Regions from separate parts of the Enterococcus sp. AZ126 genome, predicted to be linked through region 1. Evidence: a T-box and tRNA genes for the amino acid it is inferred to sense, from the RefSeq annotation. Region 1 holds a T-box; the other holds one or more tRNA genes.
The links. A T-box is a leader RNA that pairs with one kind of tRNA and senses whether it is charged. The one in region 1 lies ahead of argS (arginine--tRNA ligase), so its partner is inferred to be a tRNA-Arg.
Positions count from the first base shown of each region.

Region 2: it has a tRNA-Arg gene. The T-box ahead of argS (arginine--tRNA ligase) is inferred to sense a tRNA for this amino acid. The anticodon was not compared.

Region 1 covers NZ_JBIOSB010000001.1:536,809-549,242, forward strand. The annotation lists gene IGI43_RS02620 (hydrolase) at 1-657, opposite strand, end outside; gene IGI43_RS02625 (glycoside hydrolase family 73 protein) at 686-1,309, opposite strand; gene IGI43_RS02630 (hypothetical protein) at 1,401-1,601, opposite strand; gene IGI43_RS02635 (hypothetical protein) at 1,621-2,142, opposite strand; gene IGI43_RS02640 (Gfo/Idh/MocA family protein) at 2,302-3,294, shown strand; gene argS (arginine--tRNA ligase) at 3,338-5,026, opposite strand; T-box leader at 5,314-5,515, opposite strand; gene tsaD (tRNA (adenosine(37)-N6)-threonylcarbamoyltransferase complex transferase subunit TsaD) at 5,582-6,616, opposite strand; gene rimI (ribosomal protein S18-alanine N-acetyltransferase) at 6,613-7,077, opposite strand; gene rimI (ribosomal protein S18-alanine N-acetyltransferase) at 7,082-7,630, opposite strand; gene tsaB (tRNA (adenosine(37)-N6)-threonylcarbamoyltransferase complex dimerization subunit type 1 TsaB) at 7,614-8,333, opposite strand; gene pbp4 (penicillin-binding protein PBP4(5)) at 8,459-10,495, opposite strand; gene IGI43_RS02675 (SPFH domain-containing protein) at 10,825-12,057, shown strand; gene IGI43_RS02680 (TFIIB-type zinc ribbon-containing protein) at 12,178-12,434, shown strand, end outside.
Region 2 covers NZ_JBIOSB010000001.1:2,315,983-2,328,416, forward strand. The annotation lists rRNA gene IGI43_RS10920 (23S ribosomal RNA) at 1-1,470, shown strand, start outside; rRNA gene rrf (5S ribosomal RNA) at 1,566-1,681, shown strand; tRNA gene IGI43_RS10930 (tRNA-Val) at 1,696-1,768, shown strand; tRNA gene IGI43_RS10935 (tRNA-Lys) at 1,775-1,847, shown strand; tRNA gene IGI43_RS10940 (tRNA-Leu) at 1,860-1,941, shown strand; tRNA gene IGI43_RS10945 (tRNA-Thr) at 1,977-2,049, shown strand; tRNA gene IGI43_RS10950 (tRNA-Gly) at 2,058-2,129, shown strand; tRNA gene IGI43_RS10955 (tRNA-Leu) at 2,144-2,229, shown strand; tRNA gene IGI43_RS10960 (tRNA-Arg) at 2,241-2,314, shown strand; tRNA gene IGI43_RS10965 (tRNA-Pro) at 2,400-2,473, shown strand; gene IGI43_RS10970 (CtsR family transcriptional regulator) at 2,820-3,287, shown strand; gene IGI43_RS10975 (ATP-dependent Clp protease ATP-binding subunit) at 3,292-5,781, shown strand; gene IGI43_RS10980 (peptidase U32 family protein) at 6,092-7,012, shown strand; gene IGI43_RS10985 (peptidase U32 family protein) at 7,026-8,267, shown strand; gene gor (glutathione-disulfide reductase) at 8,333-9,685, shown strand; gene IGI43_RS10995 (hypothetical protein) at 9,796-10,347, shown strand; gene IGI43_RS11000 (polyprenyl synthetase family protein) at 10,383-11,369, opposite strand; gene IGI43_RS11005 (Gx transporter family protein) at 11,409-11,969, opposite strand; gene IGI43_RS11010 (NusG domain II-containing protein) at 11,986-12,408, opposite strand.

The DNA of each region.
Region 1 (12,434 bases):
TCTATATTTATTCATTTTTTGACTAAAAAGCTCACCATTACTTGGCGGTGTATACGTGATTGCATTGGCTCCAGCGTCAATCGTTTCTGTGATTGATTCATCCGTCGGTCCACCAGTCGCAATAATTGGTAATTCCGGATACTTCTCTCTGAAAAATTTAACAGTCTTAGCTGTATCCTTTCCCGCACTGATATTGATCATCGTAACACCTGCCGCTATTTTTTCATCGATTGGCGTGTGAATTGAGGTGACCGTACTAACTACAGGAATATCAACAACTTCACAAACCATTTCAACTGTTTCGACAGGGGTCGGTCCATTTAGAACAACGCCGATCGAACCTTGTGCTTCAGCAAAAAGACTCATATAAGCAGAACGCTGTCCTTGTGTCAATCCACCTCCAACACCTGAAAAAACAGGGATATCGGCTGCTTCAATGATACTTTTAGTAATTGCCGGGTGCGGCGTGAATGGATAAACTGCAATCACTGCATTTGCATCTGTATTTCTAATAATTGCGATATCTGTCGTAAAAATAATTGATTTTATTTTTTTACCAAAAATTCGAATTCCGCTAGCCTGGGCAATCACTTTTGGAACTTGAACGATATCTTGTTTTAAAGGTGTCACAATCTCTGGTACAAACTTTTCATTCATTCCATCCACTCCTTTTTCCTCCATTTGATTAATGATCATATTGATCGAGATCATAACTCTCAATTACATGAATGACTTTGTCTGCATAAGTTGGATCTGTTGCATAACCTGCATCTTGTAAAGCACGTGCAGCTTCTTTGTAATCTTTTGCCAAAAGAACATTTTCATACAAACGTGGATCCCATGTTACACCATTAACAAATAAACGTGTGTGATCGTCCATGGATTCTTCCCACGTATCATATACCCTAAAGTCCCCTTGAATAACGATCCATTCTTCATTGATATATTCACGAGTCTCAAGGTTGATCTTATTTTGTTCTCCGTATGCTTTGATCCCAAACAAATTATTGTACTTTGACGCAAGCGTGCTTTGTCCCCAATTCGATTCTAAAATCCCTTGACCAATGATGATACTGGGTAAAACGCCATAAGAATCTTGTAGCTCTTTTGCATGCGGACTTATTCTGTCAATAAATTGCTCTTTTGAGACTTCTTCTTTTTGTTGAATAGACTTTTCTTCTTTTTTTGAACTGTCTGATAATACATTGATTGAAAAGATAAACGCTAGACCAACGATCAACAAACCGGCAAAAAGTGCTGGTAAATTCGATTTTCTATTTTTTTTCTTCTTATACCTTGGACTTTTCATACATTCCCTACTTTGTTTTGTATTCATCCCTACACTAATTTTTCAGTTTAGGACAATCGCTGACTGATTATATCAGTTTTTTTCCTGACAATCAATCAACAGCTGTTGTAGTCGTGGTTGTCGATGTTTTCGTTTGTATCTCAGATGAAGTTGATGGAACAATTGTACTTGTCGTTTTTGTCTCATCGCTGCTCGTTTTTGTTTTCTCTTTTGGTGTAGTATGACCGAAAAGAACAAAAATAACAGCACCTAATACTATGATAACGGATATAATTCCTAAAATTTGTTTCACAATAATACTCCTTACTTACTTATTCACCAACGTAAGTACCCATCAAGTTTTCATTTACCCAATCAAGTAATTCAACTTTTGACCCTTTCAACTGTGCTTGTAATGTTGCTGGTAATCGAAAAGTTACAATATCGTCAAATCCCCATTCACCATACGAAACTGTTACTTTCAACTCAATAAAAGCTTGTTCTTTTTCTTCACTATTTGCTTTTGACGGTATCAACTCGGCAAGTCCTACTCCAGACTGCAACCATTTTTTAGCAATCAACGTTTTTAAACGTTTGTATTCTGAAACGGCAATATTTCTTTTTTCAGGAAATAAAATCGTTTGGCGTAGTATTTTTTGTGTCAACATCCATTCATAATCAGAAAATAAGTTTTTTACTTTTTGCATTTCTTCTCTTGTTAAATTAATTCTACCTTTTTTCCAATTTTCCCAATTTTCTTTCGTCGTTTGAAGATACTCCGTGTAAAAGTGTTCTTCTGTTTCAAATTGCTCTATAATTGCATCGATAAGAATATCTATATACATTTGGTGCATGATATTCGCCTCCTTTATTTATTTTACTGAAAATAGCAAAAAAATGCATTACTTTGAATCATTTATTTCCATATTTTTAAGAAACATTTCATTCTCTCACCTAAATAATAAGACAATTCTGTAGTTCTGTCCAAAATAAGCCACGATTTTGAGCTTCTCATGTATAATAGTAATATAAAAAGTAAATTAGGGGGATCATTCATGAACAATTACAACTGGGGCATCATTGGACTTGGGGATATCGCAACTAGTTTCGCTGAAAGTTTTCAGCAAAAAAACAGCAAAATCACAGCGGTTGCCTCTAGAACATTAGCTAAAGCTGAACTATTTGCTAAAAAATATGATATCGCCAGAGCTTACGGCTCTTTTGAAGAGTTATTAGCAGACGAAGCGATTGATATCATCTACATTGCAGTCCCAAATCGTCAACATATCGATCATATTTTAAAAGCCTTAGTCGCAGGTAAACATGTCCTTTGCGAAAAAGCGATTACGATGAATAGCGAAGAATTGGCTGAAGCAATGAAAGTAGCAGAAGAAAAAGGCTTAGTGTTAGCTGAAGCGATGACTATTTTCAACATGCCTTTATATCAAGAACTAAGAAGCCAAATTGATTCTAAACGATTTGGAAAATTAAAAATGATCCAAGCACCTTTTGGTAGTTATAAAGAACCTGATCCGACAAACCGTTTTTTTAATCCTGATTTAGCTGGTGGAGCTCTCTTAGACATCGGTACTTATGCTGTCTCTTTTGCTCGTTGGTTTCTTACATCTCAACCTAAAGTTATTTCTTCTGTTATGCAGCCATTTTCAACTGGTGTAGACGAACAATCGGCCACTATTTTACAAAATGAAGCAGAAATGGCTACTGTGTCATTAAGTTTCCAAGCAAAAATGCCTAAACAAGGTATTGTCGCTTTTGAAGATGCTTATATTGTGATCAACGAGTATCCACGGGCAGATGAAGCAAAAATCTTTTTTAATGATGGTACTGTAGAGACGATCATTTCAGGTGATAGCAGTCAGGCTTTGAATTATGAAATCGAAAATATGGTCAAAATGATCGAAGGAAAAAAATCGAAGCGTTCGCTCTTTTTAACAAAGGACGTTATCGACCTTCTGGATCAAATGCAACAACACTGGACCAACTAAAAAATACCCGCTTTTGCGGGTATTTTTTTGACTGATTTACTTATTACATTTCATTCGGTGCATGTAGACCCAACAAACGTAGATCTTCTTTAATAATAGTCGCCATCCCATAAACTAACGCTAAACGTGATTCTTTTTGCTCATCTTCAGTCAAGATTTTGACATGTGCATAATATTTATTAAATGCTTGAGCAACTTGAATCGCATGTTTGGCAATAACTGAAGGTTCATATTTCTCAGCTGCTTGCATAACAACTTCAGGGAATTTTTGCAATAGTTTAACGACTTCCCAGCTCTCTTTATCATCTAGTGCATAGACTTTGGTCTCATCGATAGTGAAATCAGCTTTTCTTAAAATGCTCATTGCACGAGCATGCGTGTATTGGACATAAGGTCCCGTTTCTCCTTCAAAGCGGACAACTTCTTCTAAAACAAAGTCAAAATTATTCAAACGATCATTTTTTAGGTCGTGAAAAATAACAGAACCGATTCCAACCTGTCTAGCCACTTCTTCACGATTAGGTAAATCAGGATTTTTCTCCATAATTTGCTTATTCGCTAATTCAACTGCTTCATTCAATACTTCTTCTAGTAAAACAATTTTTCCTTTACGCGTCGATAATTTTTTACCACCTTGTGTGATCAAACCAAATGGTACATGTTGCATGTCTTTAGACCAATCAAAGCCAAGCTCTTTTAAAACAGCCTTTAATTGCTTGAAGTGATTACTTTGCTCATTTCCGACAACATAGATTGATTTTGCAAAGTCATAAGTACGTTTGCGGTAAACAGCTGCGGCTAAATCACGTGTAATGTACAGCGTTGCACCATCTGATTTTTTAATCAACGCAGGATTTAGATCATAGGCTGACAAATCGACAATTTCAGCCCCTTGGTTTTCTTGCAACAGATGCTCTTCTTCTAACATCGTGACAATTTCAGCCATTTTATCGTTGTAGAATGCTTCTCCATTATATGAATCAAAAGAAACTTCCAGCATAGAATAAATTTTATCAAATTCTTTTAATGACTCTGTACGGAACCATTGCCACAATTCAGTGGCTACAGGGTCCCCTTCTTCTAGTTTTTTAAACCAAGCACGCGCTTGTTCATCTAGTTCAGGTTGTGTTTCAGCCTCTTCATGAAACTGTACATATAGACGCAATAATTCGGTGATCGGTGCTGTTTTAACGGATTCTTCTGATCCCCATTTTTTGTATGCCACAATCAGTTTACCAAATTGTGTCCCCCAATCGCCTAAATGGTTGATACGAACAGGTGAATAACCAATTTTTTCAAGGATAAACGCAATCGAATTTCCGATTACTGTAGAGCGAAGATGTCCCATCGAAATTGGTTTGGCAATATTAGGTGAAGACATGTCGATCGGTACATTACCTTCACCAATCGAACTGTCTCCATAATGCCCTTTTTGTTTGGCAATCTGACCAATCACTGTCTGACTGACCATTTTTTTATTCATGAAAAAGTTTAAATAGGGGCCAATTACTTCGATTTTTTCAAAATCAGTGCCTGTGATTTTTTCTGCTAATTCAGCTGCGATTTGTTGAGGTGCTTTGCGGTAAACTTTTGCCAATGAAAATGCTGGAAAAGCGACATCTCCATGGTCGACAGATTTTGGATTTTCCAATAATTGTGTAACTGTTTCTAAGGAAAGGTCCTCTTTTACTACGTCATAAATGGCTTTCGCTACGATTTCTTTGTTATTCATGGATATCCTCCTATATGATTGATTTTCTATTGTTTGATAGAGATTGATCAACAATTAATTATCACTTTTGTTCAAAAATTCTTCTTTTTGAGCAATCGACAACATCATTTTGTCTGTGTGTGATTTAGATGATTGATGGTTTCTGGTATGGCAACGTGTCTTTCTGATACCTTGGATCGTGCATCATAAAATCACTTCGTCCTTTTAGTCGCCAAGTATTGTTCAAAATCTACTTTGACTAAGTCAGTCGTAGTGATTCACAACAAAAAGTCCCTAGTGTTAAAAACACCAGAGACGAGATTTTCCCGCGGTACCACTCTAATTGTCCGTTCGTTTGCCGGACCCACTTAATCTAATAACGGTAGACTGCCGTCTGCATAAGCAGATTCTCGAAAGTGCGTTTCCTTCATTTAACTATTTTCGGCTTCCACCTTCCCGAAATCGCTTGGACAATTTTTAATGAAGTACTCTCTTTTTCAACGAATCATTATTAAACTGGGTTCATTATAGCAAATATTTTTCTCTATGCCTAGTCTTGTCTGTTGATTTTTAAGTTTAAATGTTCATAAAGGACAAACTAGGATCTGCATTTAAATGATAATCTGCGTAATGTCCTTTTTCGGCTTCTATGAATGCTGCTGCACCTATCATTGCCGCATTATCCCCACATAATCTAAGCGGTGGAACAATGAAGGTCACGTCTTGAAGTTCACTAGCTACTTCTTTACTAAAACGATCACGTAATCCTTTATTCGCCGCAACGCCGCCTGCCATCACTAATTGTTTGACTGGGTATTCTTTACAGGCTCGAATTGTTTTAGCTGCCAATACATCGATGACGCTTGCTTGAAAACTCGCAGCTAAATCTTTAACTATCAATTTTTCACCACGTTGTTCAGCATTATGAACTGTATTGATAAATGAACTTTTCAACCCACTAAAACTAAAATCATAATTGTCCTCTTTGATCATTGCCCGAGGAAAATGATACGTATCTTGCCCAAGATGAGCCAACTCGTCGATCTCTTTACCACTTGGATAAGTTAAACCTAACACTCTACCTACTTTATCATATGCTTCACCAGCAGCATCATCTCTTGTTTCACCAATTATTTCAAATGAACCCGTTTCTTTCATATACACTAATTCTGTATGACCACCACTGACTAATAAAGCCATCAACGGAAACTGCAATGGTTCCACAAACTGAGCAGCATAAATATGTCCAGCCATATGATTGACCGGAATCAATGGCAAATCATGTGCCCACGCAAATGCCTTAGCCGCAGAGATGCCAATCAACAAAGCTCCAACTAAACCAGGCCCATATGTAACAGCTACTCCACTCAAATCCTTTGGTTTTACCTCTGCTGCTGCTAAAGCGTCATCAATACATAAAGTAATTTCTTCTACATGATGACGACTAGCAACTTCTGGCACAACACCACCAAAACGTTGATGACTTTTTACCTGAGAAGCCACGATATTCGACAAAATTTCAGCACCATCTTCAATAACTGCAACGCTTGTTTCATCACAACTACTTTCAATAGCTAATAGTAATTTTCTTTCTTTATTAAAAAAAGTCATTGATTCACTTCCTTAACTTTTAAACACATAACGATTCCGTCTTCTTTTGGGCGACTATAATAGCCTTTCCGATGATCGATCGTTTTGAATCCTTTTTTTTCATATAATTTTTTTGCGCTTGTATTAGAGACTCGAACCTCTAAAAAGACCTGACAAATTTCTTGCTCAACTAATTTTTGAATCAGTTGATCTATCAGTTTGTTCCCGTATCCTTTATGCTGAAATTCTTTATGAATCACAACATGGGTAATCTCGGCTTCATCTAAAACAAAATGATAGCTAACAAAACCGATCCAGCAACCTTCTTTAATCAATACAAGGTATTCGCTCGTTTTTTGAGCTAAGTCAACGCAAAATTGTTCCGTCGACCATGGGGAGCCGTTGCTATAGGAGCCTTCACTTATCGACCAAAGATTTTCGGCAAGTTTTTGTGTTGGTAATTGTTTTTTGGAATAATACATCGCTTCACTCTTCATTTAAATACAGAATCATTTCCAAGGCGTCTTCTTTATTCTCTGTATAATAGTTCGGTTTAATTGTATTTGAGACAAAATCAAGTTGGCGATAAACGCGCTGGGCATTTTTATTACTGATTCTGACTTCCAAAGAGACCTTTTCACACTCATTGACTCTTGCAAAATCAAGGACTTCTCTAATCAAAAAGCTTCCGATTCCGCAGCCTTGGTTTTGAGTCAAAACGGCAACGTTCGTAATATGAGCATCTTTTCCAAAAATACGACAGCCTATAAAACCTATCGTTTTTCCTTCCTTTTGAATGAGTAAGTACAGGTGCGGATCTGAAGATTGGAGCTCAACTAAAAAAGCTGTTTTAGTCCAAGGTAATTCTCCAGCGTACACTTCTCTTTCGATTGAAAGCAGATCTTTGATATCATCAAGATTGATGCCGCGAACAAAATACTCTTGATTGGCTATTTCTACAGTCTTCTCGTCATAAGGACGATTTTTAAAAAAGATTCCTAAAATATTATGAAAAAGATTAAATTTTTTCAACATAGTTTTCTACCTCAGATGTATGTTCTTTTAGCCAGTTTTCTTCAGCTTCTACTCGTTTTAAATAGTTGGGTAAAAAGTGATGGCTATCAATTTCAGGTTCAGCTAATCTACCAAGCTCTGCTAAGACTGCGCCATTTGGAATTTGCCATTCAGAAATTGTACAGATTTTTGCATGAGGTACTACTGATTCGATTTGCAAACGGAATTTTTCAACATCTTCCCCGACAAAGTATAGCTGGTCAACTGTTTTTAATTGTTCTAGCCATTCTTCCATCGCAATGTGTCGATCAGCGATCCTCATTGTCAAAATACCATCGACATATTCATAAGCTCCAGTGTATACATTATTTCTTCTAGCATCAAAAACCGGAACGATCGTCCCTTTTACCATAACACAATTTGCAGCTAATGTTTTTAAGCTAGAGATGCCTACTAATTCTTTTTTCAATGTATATGCTAATGTTTTTGCCGTTGTTACACCTATTCGCAACCCTGTATATGATCCTGGTCCTTGAGCCACAACAATGCGGTCAAAATCATTTGGTGTTAATCCAACCTCTTTCACCAGTTGGGTAATTGCTGGCATCAAGGTCAAGCTGTGGTTTCTTTTGACTGTGATTGTGTATTGTCCTATTATCTTCTTCTCTTCACAAACAGCAACTGTCAATGTCTGATTCGAGGTATCAATTGCTAAAATTCGCACAAAAAAGTTCCTTTCTTTCATCTAATTGGTTAATTGTAGCATATTTTTATTCGTTCGTAAAAAAACGAGTGGTTAAAAGTAAAGAAGGACAAAAACGCCCGTCACGCTTTGTCCTAGCTTTGTTATTACTTGATATTTGCCTCTAAATAATCGATCAATGGTTTACTGATATTTGTTGCCGTATCATTTTTTCTAGAATCTTCCACCATGATCATAGCTGAAAAATGATTATTACTTCGATCCATCGCTAATAGAAAACTATTTTCTTTCCCAACCGTATCTTGTTTGTCTTTGATTTCAGCTGTTCCTGTTTTTGCTGCTAAAGAGAACTCTGGATTATACATATTGTGGACATAACCGGTCTCATCTTCTACACTGCCTAGTAAATCAGTTACGATCGTATTTGCTGCGTTTGAACTGATGACATTTTCTTTTGTTTTTGTTTCTTTGTTCAACTCTATTTTTGGATAAACCAGTTTCCCTTCATTTTGAAACACCGTATACATTGTTGCTTGCTGTATTGGTGTAACCAACAACTGTCCTTGCCCGTAACCTGTATCAGCTAACAAAATCTCTGAATTGAATTTGTCTTCATTAGAAATTTGTGCAGGATTCATTGGAATTGATAAATCTAATTTCTCACCAAAGATAAATTTGTCTAATCCTTTTCTAAATGTGTCTTCTCCCATCCGCAATGTTTGCTGCGCAAAATAAATATTGTCAGAATTCACTAGAGCGGTTCTTAGATTTACAGGGCTAGCTTCTTTCACGCGAGTGACAAAATAATCACCCCATGAAGCATCTTTTTGCCATTTTAAGCCATTGATCGCAATTTCTTCATCAGGCTTCAAGGTGCCAGCATCTAAGCCAATCGCACCAGTAATTGTTTTAAATGTCGAACCCGGAGCATAACCTGTCGCAAATCTAGCTGTAAATGGTAAATTTTCATTATTTGCATAGCCATCATAATCGGCTTGGGAAATTCCATTTGCCATCTTATTTGGATCAAACGATGGAGAACTAGCAGCCGCTAATAGATCACCTTGTTGTGGATTCATAATAACTGCACTACCCGGGCGATTATTAAAAATATCATAGGCTTGTGATTGCACATTTTTATCAATCGTCAATTGGATTTTTTCGCCGTCTTTTTTGTCCGTTTTTTGCAAGATACTTTTCTCATTGCCGTTTTCATCCGTAATAGTTATGTTACCGCCATCTTGTCCGCGCAATTGCTTGTCATAAGCTTGCTCCAATCCGACTTTTCCAATTACACCAGTACTACTCAACGTTGGATCTTTTTCGATATCTTCTGCTGTGATCTTACCGACATATCCGACCAATTGAGCAGCTGATTCCTTTAATGGGTAATAACGAACAATTGTATCTTGAGAAGCGGCTCCTTTTGGCAAGGTTGTTATTGGATCAAAAGAAATTGACAAAGGAACAAACGCATCTGGCTTGACCCAATCTTGTTTGAGCATTTGCTCGATGTCCTCGACAGAAATTTTGAATTGATCACTGAACGCTTTGATATTCTCTGTTTTTTCCTGACCTTCCCCAAGTTTGCCCGGTACGATCCCAACCTGATCAAAAGCCTGATTAACGGCTAATCCTTCACCATTGCGATCGACAATTTCTCCTCTTGTTGCAGTATCAATACCAATTGAGATTTTATCTTGACCAGCCATTTCTGGAAAAATCAGATTAGGTGCCCAATTGATTTTATAACGTTCTCCTTCTTTTTTGATCGTCGTTTTATAGGATAGGTCTTTTAAATTTCCTAAAGGTGTCGTCATCTCTAATTTATAGGTAAACGTATACTGTCCCTCTTTATCTTGTGCTACGTTGATCTCTTTACTTTTAATTCCTTCCGCTTGGATACCTGAAAAAACTGTTTGGTATTTTTCTACGACTTTATCGTTGTCATAGCCGCTTTCTTTTACAGAAATTTCATTTAATAGCTCAGGAAATTTCTCAAATTCTTGTTTTGAAAGATGGTCTAAAAACGTCTTAGCAGATTTTTCTGCTTTACTTAGTTCTTGTGCCTTTTGCCATGAGCTATAGGCAAAATAGCCTCCCACTACGGCCGCAGCTAAAACGACTCCGCTAACAGCTAAAATCACTGTTTTGTTTGATTTTTTTTTGCTTCTTTTCTCCATTTTTTCAATCCCCCAAGTCCATGATTCTATTTCTTCTTGTTTATTATACCTCATCTTGCAAAGTCTACGGAAGAAAAATGAGACTTTTTCAAATATTTAGGTCATTTAACTTGGTTCATTTTCTATTTTGCCATTAGCTTCTAATGGTATTTATATTGCGCTTACTTGTGGTATACTATTTTTACTTAGTACTTTTTACATAGCTTTATGGGCTAGTCCTTTGCTTTTAGATCTCATCAATTCTTAATTCCTACAGCTTTAAGAGGTGAAGATATCAGGAAATGAGCAGGATGAGTCCATTACGCTTTTAAATTTAGGAGGACATTCGAATGGGAATTATTAAAGCAGCAACAAGTGCTATCGGCGGCGGATTGGCTGATCAATGGATCGAAGTTATTGAGCCTGATAATATGGGCGACACAACGGTTATGACGAAAGGCGTTTTTGTTCGAAAAAATGATAAACGAGGATCAAATCGCAAAGGAACCGAAGATGTTTTGACAGATGGCTCGGTTATTCACGTCTATCCAAATATGATGATGATTCTAGTCGATGGTGGAAAAATAATCGATTATACTGCAGAAGAAGGCTATTACACAGTTAAAAATGATTTAGCCCCTTCTGCGTTTAACGGATCATTAAAAGATGCCGTCTCGGAAACGTTTGATCGTTTTAAGTTTGGTGGTGTGACACCACAAAAACAACAAGTTTTTTATATCAACTTACAAGAAGTCAAAGGAATCAAGTTTGGTACATCGTCACCAATCAATTATTTCGATAATTTTTATAATGCTGAACTATTTTTACGAGCGCATGGGAACTATTCTATTAAAATCACTGATCCTTTATTATTTTTCTCAAATGCAATCCCAAGAAATAAATCACAAGTAGACATCAATGATATCAACGAACAATACTTAGCTGAATTTTTAGCGGCACTCCAATCTGCTATCAATAAAATGTCAGCAGACGGTGAACGGATTTCTTATGTTCCATCTAAAAGCCTAGAATTAAGTAAATATATGGGGCAAGCACTAGATGACGAATGGCGCGAACTTCGTGGGATGGAGATTGTTTCTGTTGCAGTTGCTAGTATTTCTTATACCGATGATTCAACTAAATTGATCAACATGCGTAACCAAGGTGCTATGCTTAGTGATGCTGGAGTTCGTGAAGGCTATGTGCAAGGCGCGATGGCTCGTGGCATGGAAGCGGCTGGAAATAATGAAGGTGGCGCAATGAACGGGTTTATGGGTGTTGGTATGGGAATGAATACAAGTGGTAATTATTTTGCTCAAGCCTCTCAAACCAATCAACAACAAATGCAAGAAAAACAAAATCAACAAAATGCACAAGGATCTACAGATACTTGGACGTGTCCACAATGTGGAACCGAAAACAATGGCAAATTCTGCTCAAATTGCGGTACGCCTAAACCAACCAATGAGCAACCAAAATTGGAAATGAAATGTAGCGAATGTAGTGAAATCGTTGATTTGGCTAATGGCATTCCAAAGTTCTGTCCACATTGTGGCAAACCATTTCAAGGGATTCCATTATAAACCAAGGAAATTGGGCTGGGCGACCGTGTCTTGCCCTTTTTCTTTCTAATTTAAAGGAATAAAACAATCTAAGCATCACCAATGACTCTTTTAATTTATTATCCAAAGAAAGGAATAATCATGACGGATACGTTTACACACAAATGCCCAAACTGCGGGGGCCCTTTATTATTTGATCCCAAAGATCAAAAGTTTCATTGCGAATACTGTTTAAGCGTTTACACGGAAGCTGAAGTCACCGCTTATGAAGCTTCACAACGAGACGCACATTTAGAAAAAAACACTGATCAGACTTATGAATCAGATTTAACTTTTACTGCTGATTCACAGGTAGATGAAATGACCGTTGAAGAAAAATCAGCTTTTAAAGAAGCTAG
Region 2 (12,434 bases), 1.8 Mb from region 1:
TGTTTTTGTTTGAGCAATGGAGGGACGCAGGAGGCTAAGGAATGCATGCGACTGGAAGTGCATGTCCAAGCAGTAAGTCTTGAGTAGAGTCAAATGCTTTACTCTGTACGGACAAGCTGTGATGGGGAGGGAAATAATAGTACCGAAGTTCCTGATGTCACACTGTCAAGAAAAGCTTCTAGTGAGAAAACAACTGCCCGTACCGTAAACCGACACAGGTAGTCGAGGAGAGTATCCTAAGGTGAGCGAGCGAACTCTCGTTAAGGAACTCGGCAAAATGACCCCGTAACTTCGGGAGAAGGGGTGCTGACTTCGGTCAGCCGCAGTGAATAGGCCCAAGCGACTGTTTATCAAAAACACAGGTCTCTGCAAAATCGAAAGATGAAGTATAGGGGCTGACGCCTGCCCGGTGCTGGAAGGTTAAGAGGATGGGTTAGCTTCGGCGAAGCTCAGAATTGAAGCCCCAGTAAACGGCGGCCGTAACTATAACGGTCCTAAGGTAGCGAAATTCCTTGTCGGGTAAGTTCCGACCCGCACGAAAGGCGTAACGATTTGGGCACTGTCTCAACGAGAGACTCGGTGAAATTTTAGTACCTGTGAAGATGCAGGTTACCCGCGACAGGACGGAAAGACCCCATGGAGCTTTACTGTAGCTTGATATTGAGTGTTTGTACCACATGTACAGGATAGGTAGGAGCCGATGAATCCGGAACGCTAGTTTCGGTGGAGGCGCTGGTGGGATACTACCCTTGTGTTATGAACCCTCTAACCCGCACCACTTATCGTGGTGGGAGACAGTGTCAGGTGGGCAGTTTGACTGGGGCGGTCGCCTCCTAAAGAGTAACGGAGGCGCCCAAAGGTTCCCTCAGAATGGTTGGAAATCATTCGCAGAGTGTAAAGGCAGAAGGGAGCTTGACTGCGAGACTTACAAGTCGAGCAGGGACGAAAGTCGGGCTTAGTGATCCGGTGGTTCCGCATGGAAGGGCCATCGCTCAACGGATAAAAGCTACCCTGGGGATAACAGGCTTATCTCCCCCAAGAGTCCACATCGACGGGGAGGTTTGGCACCTCGATGTCGGCTCGTCGCATCCTGGGGCTGTAGTCGGTCCCAAGGGTTGGGCTGTTCGCCCATTAAAGCGGCACGCGAGCTGGGTTCAGAACGTCGTGAGACAGTTCGGTCCCTATCCGTCGCGGGCGTTGGAAATTTGAGAGGAGCTGTCCTTAGTACGAGAGGACCGGGATGGACTTACCGCTGGTGTACCAGTTGTTCTGCCAAGGGCATTGCTGGGTAGCTATGTAGGGAAGGGATAAACGCTGAAAGCATCTAAGTGTGAAGCCCACCTCAAGATGAGATTTCCCATTTCTTTAAGAAAGTAAGACCCCTGAGAGATGATCAGGTAGATAGGTTGGAAGTGGAAGTGCAGTGATGTACGGAGCGGACCAATACTAATCGGTCGAGGACTTAACCAAAGAAACGAAATAAAAAAGTATATCGGACTGTTTGATTACAACTTCAATCCAGTTTTGAGTGAATAATCACTCAATTGAATAGCAACAACACCCAGTGTGGTGGCGATAGCGAGAAGGATACACCTGTTCCCATGCCGAACACAGAAGTTAAGCTTCTTAGCGCCGATTGTAGTGAAGGGTTTCCCTTTGTGAGAGTAGGACGTCGCCACGCTAAAGTGTTGTCTTGGAGGTTTAGCTCAGCTGGGAGAGCACCTGCCTTACAAGCAGGGGGTCGGCGGTTCGATCCCGTCAACCTCCATTTTTTGAGCCGTTAGCTCAGTTGGTAGAGCATCTGACTTTTAATCAGAGGGTCGCAGGTTCGAGCCCTGCACGGCTCATAGGAATATTTTGCGGGTGTGGCGGAATTGGCAGACGCACTAGATTTAGGATCTAGCGCCTTACGGCGTGGGGGTTCAAGTCCCTTCACCCGCATTTTTAGTCTCGTTTTATAACTAGGCGAACATCACGCCGGCTTAGCTCAGTTGGTAGAGCATCTGATTTGTAATCAGAGGGTCGAGGGTTCAAATCCTTTAGCCGGCATCCAGACTGCGGAAATAGCTCAGTGGTAGAGCACCACCTTGCCAAGGTGGGGGTCGCGGGTTCGAACCCCGTTTTCCGCTTAGCTTGTTCTTTCGCCGGGGTGGCGGAACTGGCAGACGCACAGGACTTAAAATCCTGCGGTGAGTGATCACCGTACCGGTTCGATTCCGGTCCTCGGCATTAGAAATGTAGCACCCATAGCTCAACTGGATAGAGTGCTTGACTACGAATCAAGAGGTTAGGGGTTCGACTCCCTTTGGGTGCATAGTTAAAGTATTTGACTGCGGATTAAAAGGTTCAGAGAATTTAGGTCCTTTTGAACGTTTAGTCTTTTTTTATTATTATAGCTACGGGAAGTAGCTCAGCTTGGTAGAGCACTTGGTTTGGGACCAAGGGGTCGCAGGTTCGAATCCTGTCTTCCCGATTATTTTAATTTCGTATGAACACCACTCATTCTTTTGAGTGGTGTTTTGTTGTTTTATAATATTTTAAAGAATTGATTGAAAAGAACTTAGCGGATAAAATAGAAAAAATTGATTTTTGAGGTTATCAATGGAATAGCTTTACGATAATCATTGTATCTCTGGGAAAGTTCTAGAAAAGTATGGGGTTGGGACAGAAGCGTTTAACTTACTTCCTAGCCTTATACTTTAAATTTACTAAAAGCTGTAAATAATCTTTTCTTATCAAATTAGGCATTCTCCTTTATTAAACACTTAAAATTATGTATAATTAAGGTCAGTATTAGTCAAGGGAAAAGGATGAGTGTGATGAGTAATCAAAATACTTCGGATTTAATAGAAGCATATTTAAAAAAGATTCTTGAAGAAAGCAGTAAAATTGAGATTCGTAGAGCTGAAATGGCTCACTTATTCAATTGTGTTCCCTCCCAGATTAATTATGTTATCAACACGCGTTTTACAATTCAACGAGGATATTCTGTGGAAAGTAAACGTGGCGGTGGTGGTTACATTAGGATTGCTAAAGTCCAAATTTCTGATAGTGACCAATTATTAAAGCAAATGGCTCAATTTACGGGTAGTGAACTTTCAGAAAAAGATGCGTTGATTTTCGTACAAAAGTTGTATGAAGAAGAAGTTATAACTAAAAGAGAAGGAAATCTGATACTGTCTGTTCTTGGTAAACAGGTTTTAGGTAAAACAGGATCAAATGAAGATTATTTACGTGCTCAATTGATGCATTCATTTTTAGAACGTTTGAGTTACGAGGAGGAATGATAGTATGGATGAATTATTTACTGAAAGTGCCAAGGCAGTATTAGCTATTGCACAAGAAGAAGCAAAATATTTTAGGCATCAATCTGTTGGCTCAGAACATTTATTGTTAGCATTAGTCTTAGAGCCAAATGGAATTGCCGGGAAGTCATTGCGTCAATTAAACGCAGATAAGAATGATATTCGTGAAGAAATAGAACACCTAACTGGCTACGGAACTGTTAAGGGATACCCCAAAGGTGCATATTTGCCTTATTCTCCTCGTGCAAAACAAATTTTTGCTTATGCAGGTGATGAAGCCAAGCGTTTAGGAGCACCAAATATCGGAACAGAACATATTCTACTAGGATTGTTAAGAGATGAAGATATATTAGCTTCACGTATTTTATTAAATTTAGGTTTAAGCTTGTCTAAAATGCGTCAGTTAGTGATGAAAAAAATAGGCATTACTGATCCACAAATGAGTGGTAATGTGGGGCGTCGTCGGAATAATCAAGCCCAAAAAGCAGCGCCTAAAGGAACACCAACATTGGATTCATTAGCGCGTGATTTGACGAAGTTGGCACGTGAAAACAATCTAGATCCTGTAGTTGGACGTTCGCAAGAAGTTAGACGATTGATTCAAATTTTAAGTCGTCGTACTAAGAATAATCCTGTTTTAGTTGGTGAACCTGGGGTCGGTAAGACTGCAATCGCTGAAGGATTGGCGCAAAAAATAGTGAACGGTGAAGTTCCTGAAGATATGCTGGAAAAACGCTTGATGATGTTAGATATGGGTGCTTTAGTTGCGGGGACCAAGTATCGCGGTGAATTTGAAGATCGACTAAAAAAAGTCATCGATGAAATTTATCAAGATGGCGAAGTTATTTTGTTTATCGATGAATTGCATACTTTAATTGGTGCAGGTGGTGCTGAAGGTGCGATCGACGCATCAAATATTTTAAAACCAGCACTTGCAAGAGGAGAATTGCAAACGATCGGTGCAACAACATTGGATGAATACCAAAAATATATCGAAAAAGATTCAGCATTGGAACGTCGTTTTGCTCGTGTACAAGTTGATGAGCCAACTCCTGAAGAAGCAGAAGAAATTTTAAAAGGGCTGCGTTCACGTTATGAAGAGCATCATGGTGTAGAAATTACGGATGATGCATTACATGCAGCTGTTCAATTATCTGTACGTTACATCAATTCTCGTCAGCTGCCAGATAAAGCAATTGATCTGATGGATGAGTCTTCAGCTAAAGTTCGTCTAGATTTAGCGGATGAACCTTCTGAAATCAATAATTTGCGTATAGAAATCGCTCGTTTAGTTCAAGAAAAAGAAGAAGCGATTCAATCACAGTCTTTTGAAAGTGCAGCAAGACTACGTCAAAAAGAAAAGAAATTGGCGCGTAAATTAGAAAATATTCTACTGCTGGAAGAAAAAGAAGCTTCTGGTTATGCGAATCGTGTAACTGAAGAAGACGTTGCAAATGTTGTGTCACAATGGACAGGTGTACCGCTACAGCAATTAGAGAAAAAGGAAAGTGAACGTTTGCTTGAATTAGAAAGTATTCTACATCATCGAGTAGTTGGTCAAGATGAAGCCGTTCAAGCTGTGTCGCGTGCCATTCGCAGAGCGCGCAGTGGGTTGAAAGATCCTGATAGACCAATTGGTTCATTTATGTTCTTAGGCCCTACGGGAGTAGGTAAAACTGAGCTTGCAAAAGCTTTAGCTGAGACAATGTTCGGTAGTGAAGATTCCCTTGTTCGAGTGGATATGTCTGAATTCATGGAAAAATATAGCACGAGTCGCTTAATTGGTTCTCCTCCAGGGTATGTTGGATATGAAGAAGGCGGTCAATTAACTGAAAAGATTCGTCAAAAACCTTATTCTGTCATTTTATTGGATGAAGTAGAAAAAGCCCATCCAGATGTATTCAATATTCTATTACAAGTACTGGATGATGGTCATTTAACTGATTCTAAAGGCCGCAAAGTTGATTTCAGAAATACAATTTTAATCATGACGTCAAATATTGGTGCAACTGCGATTCGTGAAGAAAAAAATGTTGGTTTTAATGTAAAAGACCTGACAAAAGACTATGATGCGATGCAAAAACGGATCATGGAAGAATTGAAAAAAGCCTTCCGTCCAGAATTCTTGAACCGAGTGGATGAAACAGTTGTCTTCCGTTCATTGGACCAAGAAGAAATCCATGAAATCGTGAAAATCATGAGTAAATCGATCATTAAGCGTTTGAAAGAGCAAGACGTTAATGTGAAGATCACCGCAGCTGCTATTGAAGTGATTGGAAAAGTTGGCTTTGATCCAGAATATGGTGCAAGGCCGATCCGTAGAGCATTACAAAAAGAGGTAGAAGATCGTTTAAGTGAAGCATTACTGTCGGGTCAAATCCATCTTGGAGATAAAGTAACCATTGGTGCAAGTAAAGGTAAAATAACGTTGAATGTTAAATCACCTAAACCTGAACAAGTATTACAAACAATTTAATGACTAAATGTTCATTCGCTGTGCAAAACGAATCTGTTTTGCACAGTTTTTTTCTTTAATGAAAGTAAATGAACGGTATTTATTTTGTGAAAAATAAGCGTTAAAATATAGAGAGGTTATTGGAAAGATTGTGAACTTGTGCTACTATGAAACAGTTGTTAGAAAGCTGTAGGAAATAAAAAATATTGTTTTAAATTTAGTTTTTTAAGGACTGAACGAGCTCATACAGCTTTAAAACTATCTAGCTTTATTGGCTAGTCCTAGTAACAAATAGGGAATAGCTTACGCAGTTTTTAGGGGAGGATACAAAATGATTGAACTTATTGCAACTGCTGAGTCGATTGAACAGGCAGAGGCGCTGTTATCAGTAGGAGTAGATACGCTATACATTGGAGAAGAAATGTTCGGATTGCGCTTACCGACGTCATTTTCTCGTGAAGAACAGCAGATCGTTACTAAAAAAGCACACGATTTCGGTAAAAAAGTGACTGTTGCGTTAAATGGGATCATGCATCCAGAAAAAATGAAGAAGGTTCCAGAATATTTAGCATTTTTGCAAGAAATCAAGGTAGACCAAGTAACAGTCGGTGATCCTGGAATTGTCTTTGTAATGCAGCGTGACAAAATCGATATCCCATATATATACGATGGTGAGACCTTAGTTACCAGCTCTCGTCAAATAAACTTTTGGGCAAAACGCGGAGCAATCGGTGCAGTATTGGCACGTGAAGTACCTTTTGAAGAGATGAAAGCGATGAATGAAAACTTGATGGTTCCTGCGGAAGTTCTTGTGTATGGTGCCACATGTATCCATCAATCTAAACGTCCATTGCTGCAAAATTATTACAATTTCACTAAAAATGCTGAATCAGCAGGCAAAGAACGTGGTTTGTTTATATCGGAACCTAAAAAAGAAGAAACACATTATTCAATTTATGAAGATAGCCATGGCACACACATTTTTGCGGACAATGATGTAAATTTAATTGGTGAACTTGACAAGCTTCATGAACATAATTACACAAAGTGGAAACTTGATGGAATCTACGCACCAGGAGAATCTTTCGTGGAAATTGCTACGTTATTTGTCGAGGCAAAAGAAAAAATTGAAGCAGGTCTTTGGTCGGAGGAACAAGCACAGAAAGCAATTGAGAAAATAGAAGAACTTCATCCAGAAAACCGTGGCTTAGATATCGGATTCTTTGATTTAGATCCAGACGAGATAAAATAAGGAGAAAAAATACATGACAAACGAACGAACATTGAAGCGTCCTGAGGTCTTAGCACCAGCAGGGACGCTAGAAAAACTAAAAACAGCGATTCACTACGGAGCGGATGCAGTATACATTGGCGGAAACGCTTATGGTTTACGCAGCCGTGCAGGTAATTTCACAAAGGAAGATATGATCGAAGGCGTAGCTTTTGCTAATGAACACGGTGCAAAAGTTTATGTGGCGGCAAATATGGTCACGCATGAAGGGAATCAAGAAGGAGCAGGGGACTTTTTTAGAGAAATACGAGATGTTGGTATTTCTGCAGTAATCGTGTCTGATCCAGCTTTGATTGAAATTTGCGCAGCGGAAGCACCAGGATTACCGATTCATTTGTCAACGCAAGCATCAGCTACGAATTATGAAACATTAGAATTCTGGAAAAATGAGGGGCTAGAACGTGTTGTGTTAGCACGCGAAGTATCGATGGATGAAGTGGCAGAAATCCGAAAAAATACAGATGTAGAGATTGAAGCATTTATCCACGGAGCAATGTGTATTTCTTATTCGGGTAGATGTACGCTGTCTAACCATATGTCGATGCGGGATGCAAATCGTGGCGGATGTTCTCAATCTTGTCGCTGGAAATATGAACTTTATGATATGCCCTTTGGTGGTGAACGGACAAATTTGACTAATAAAGGTGAAGTCGAAGAAGAATTTTCAATGAGTGCTGTTGACATGGCGATGATCCAACACATTCCTGAACTGATTCAAAACGGTGTCGATAGTTTTAAAATCGAAGGACGGATGAAATCAATTCACTACGTTTCAACTGTGGCGAATGTATATAAAAAAGCTGTCGATACGTATATGGAAGATCCTGAAAATTATGAATGCCAACAAGAATGGATCGATGAACTTTGGAAAGTGGCGCAAAGAGAGCTTTCAACCGGATTTTATTATCATGTACCGACAGATGAAGAACAATTATTCGGCGAACGCCGCAAGATTCCTCAATATAAATTTATTGGAGAAGTCATGGCATATGATCCCGAAACAAAAGTTGCGACGATTCGTCAGAGAAATCATTTCAGTGTAGGCGATGAAATCGAATTTTACGGTCCTGGGTTCAATCACTTCCATCAAACAGTAGAAGTTATGTATAATGAAGAAGATGAGTCAATCGATCGTGCACCGAATCCAATGATGATTTTAACGATGCCGGTTGTACAGCCAGTTGCAGTTGGTGATATGATTCGTAAGAAAAAATAAATAATAGGATTGAGGGATCGGCTATAACAGCCTATCCCTTTCATTGCAGAAAGGAAAAGTGGATAATGTCAAAGCAATATGATTATATCGTGATTGGTGGCGGCAGTGGTGGAATTGGTTCTGCTAATCGTGCAGGGATGCATGGTGCTAAGGTTTTGTTAATCGAAGCTGGAGATATTGGCGGAACATGTGTCAATGTTGGCTGTGTACCAAAAAAAGTGATGTGGCAAGCAAGTTCAATGATGGAAATGATGAGGCGAGATACACAAGGATATGGATTTGACGTAGATGTAAAAGAATTCAGCTTTAAAAAACTCGTTCAAAATCGTGAAGCCTATATTGATAATTTGCATACAGCTTATCATCGTGGATTAGATAGTAACAAGGTAGAAGTTTTATCTGAATATGCAACATTTATTGATGATCATACAATCGAAGCAGGTGGTGAAACTTATACAGCACCTCATATTTTGATTGCTACTGGTGGGCGTCCTAAAAAATTGGGGATTCCAGGTGAAGAGTATGCGATAGATTCTAATGGCTTTTTTGCTTTAGAGGAGCTACCAAAACGAGTAGTGTTTGTTGGTGCTGGTTACATAGCAGCTGAACTTGCTGGAACGATCCACGGATTAGGTGCTGAAACGCATTGGGCATTTAGAAAAGAGCGTCCGTTAAGAGAATTTGATGAAATGCTTTCTGAAAAAGTAGTAGAGCATTATATGGAGGACGGTATGCATATTTACCCTCATTCAACTCCGCATTCAATTGAAAAGTTTGACTCTGGGGAATTGATGATCACTTTTGAGAACGGCACTAAAATTACGGCGGACAGTATTGTTTTCGGAACTGGACGTCAACCAAATACGGATCGTTTAGGACTAGAAAATACACAGGTTGAGTTGACAGATAAAGGCTATGTAAAAGTGGATAAATTCCAAAAGACAACACAGTCTGGTATATATGCTGTTGGCGATGTGATTGGTAAAATCGATTTGACTCCTGTTGCTATTGCAGCTGGAAGAAGGTTATCTGAACGACTATTCAATGGTAAGGAAAATGAGTACTTGGATTATGAAACAATTCCTACCGTAGTCTTTACGCATCCTCCTGTTGCTACAGTTGGTTTAACCGAAAAACAAGCAAAAGAAAAGTATGGTGATGAAAATATCAAGATTTATCAATCAACTTTCACTCCAATGTATTTTGCATTAGGCGAATATCGCCAAAAATGTGATATGAAGTTAGTTTGTGTTGGTGAAGAGGAAAAAATCGTTGGATTGCACGGAATAGGTCTAGGCGTAGATGAAATGCTGCAAGGATTTGCAGTTGCGATTAAAATGGGCGCTACGAAAAAAGATTTTGATAATACGGTTGCGATTCACCCGACAGGTTCGGAAGAATTTGTGACGATGAGGTAAAAAAATGGGATGAGAAGAAACTGATTTTTAGTTTCTCTCATCCTTTAAATCTCGATAATTCAGTGCGATTTATTTATACAGATTAATTATATTAGGAGTAATGTTTCGGTATGAACTTTATACATAGCTATGTTAAAAAAATAGTTAAAAAAACTATTTTCCTTAGTACAGCACTGGTATTTTTAATGGCAGTCAGTTTAGTTGTTATATCTGCTGTTAATGGGTTAAAAATACCTCATGCTAAAAAAGAAGATATCTTACTATTTCTTATTTTTATTTTTTCAATGCCAGCTATAATTTTGGGAGTAGCAATAGGATTACCACTTTTAAAAACATATTATCAAATCAATAAGTATCTTGGTGAGAGTTCAAAGGAAGAACAGGAAGAATTGCACGGATTACTGAAAAGAGAATGCTCAGAAAAAGAGGCCAGGTGGCATTTTCAAGCGCGTTATAGTGAGCAATTTATGGTTTTTTTACCAGATGTTGTTATAAAAAAGGATGAATTATCATCCTGCAAGCGGTTAGGCACAAAGAGGTATTGGAAAGGTGGGACGTATTATCAGGTAAAAGTTATTTTCAAGAGCGGTAAAAAGAAAGTAATTGATTATTCTACGTTATCTAGTGTAGATACTACGATCAGATGGTGGAAACAAAAATAGGTCAGGCCGATAAATAATTATGGCCTAACCTATTTTTAACTTGTTCGTGCAAGAATTGCTTGTGTGATTGCTAAAAGTTCATTTTTAGCATCATTAGATGTTTCGGGTAACTTGTTGATACCCTTTAATGCTTTTTGAGTATATTTTTCCGCAAGTTTTTGTGCTTTAGCAACACCGTCAAATGAATGGACGAGTTCATAGATTTTATTTGTTTCAGTCTCAGTCAATGCTTCTCTTTTTTCTAGATAAGGAAGTAAGGTTTCACGTCCTTCTTCTAGAGCGTATAATAATGGCAATGAATAAATTCCTTGGCGGACATCTTCAAGTACAGGTTTCCCAATTTGTTCAGGACTTTGTGTATAATCTAAAACATCATCGATGATTTGAAAAGCAAGGCCGATGTTTTCCCCAATTTTTCCACAATTTTTAGCAAAGCGTTCAGAAGTTCCACTTTCATAAGCGCCGACAAAGCAACTTAGTGAAAAAAGCTCAGCTGTTTTACCAGAGATATTTTCAAGATATTGATCGATTGTCGTATTAAGATTATAACGGTTGTCCATCTGCCCTAACTCACCGCTCAATATTTTTTCCATACTTCTAGAATTTAATTGAATACTTTTTAAAGAAGATGAATAGTCAGCTAGTAGTTTGAAACAGCTGACAAATAAATAATCACCAGCATAAACGGCGGTACTATTACCGAACTGAGAACGAATCGTAGGCAAGCTGCGTCTAATATCTGCATCATCTACGATATCATCATGTATCAAGGTTGCAGTATGCAGTAATTCAATAGCTGCAGCTAAAGCAACAGCTTTTTTAGTGTCTCTTTTTTCACCGAATTGTGAAAATAACAGTTGGTAGGCTGGTCTCAATAATTTACCGCCAGAATGGATCATTGACAGGACTGCGTTTTCGACTTCTTTATTTTTTAAAGTAACACTATTTTCCATCAGCTTTAATGTACTATTTAAATCTTTTGCTAGTTCAGGATATTTTTTCCACATTGGATGAATGTTCATAAAATGACTCCTTTGATTATACTCGATCAGACGATACTATTACTGGAAATATTGACTCCATTTATGTTTAGTTGTTGATTCATAATTTAACTGAAATTGTCGTAAAGTTTGAACGTGACGTAGCAAGTAGTTTGCTGCAATCCCTATTGCGATACCGGATAATAGACCGATAAATGAAAGAAAAGGTAGGTAAAGCATCGGAGCCCACGATTGAGCGAAGAAACAAGTAGTCAATAACTGTCCAACATTGTGTAAAAATCCGCCAGCTGCACTGATGCCGATAATGCTGACACGCTTTGGTCCTAACTGCATAATGATGAGCATACCAAGATAACTAAGTAAAGCACCGCTAGCACTGTAAAAGAAGGTAGAAATCGTTCCACCGAGTAAGGTCGTTAAAATCAAACGCATGCACACTAAAAAGAAGCTATCTCTTTTTCGCATTGTAAAAATGGCAATGATCGTAATCAAGTTAGCCAGTCCTAATTTGGCACCTGGAGCGAAAGCAAAAGGATAAGGAATCATATTTTCAATCAAACCAATGATCACACCTTGGGCAACTAACATTGAAATGTAGATGTTTTTTTGTAATTTACTCATAATATATTGGCAATGTTTAGTAAATCAAACTGCCATCCTCACTCCCGTCAGCAGCTTCAACTGTGATGAATAAATTATGTGGTAAACAAGCAATTGGTGTTTCTCCTGCTTTAGATATCCATCCTCGTTGTACGCAAATTTGATCTCCGCAGTTTGTTTCAACCATACGGATTTTGTCTCCGCTGACTTCAATTAAGTTATAATCACCATCAGCCGCTTCATATTTATATGTATAAGTTGGGCCATCTTCTTTTAAATCAAAGACTTTGATGACTTCACCATTTACTTTTAATACTGCTTGCTTCACAGCATCGTCTTGCGCCGTGTTTTGTATGCCAAAAACAACAAGGGGCAAGAAAGAACTGATGGTTAAAAGCAAAATAATAGCAATATCCCATGGGCGTATGTAACTTTTTTGAATAAATTCTTTAAAATCCAACTCTTTCCTCTCCTTTGTAGTTTTTA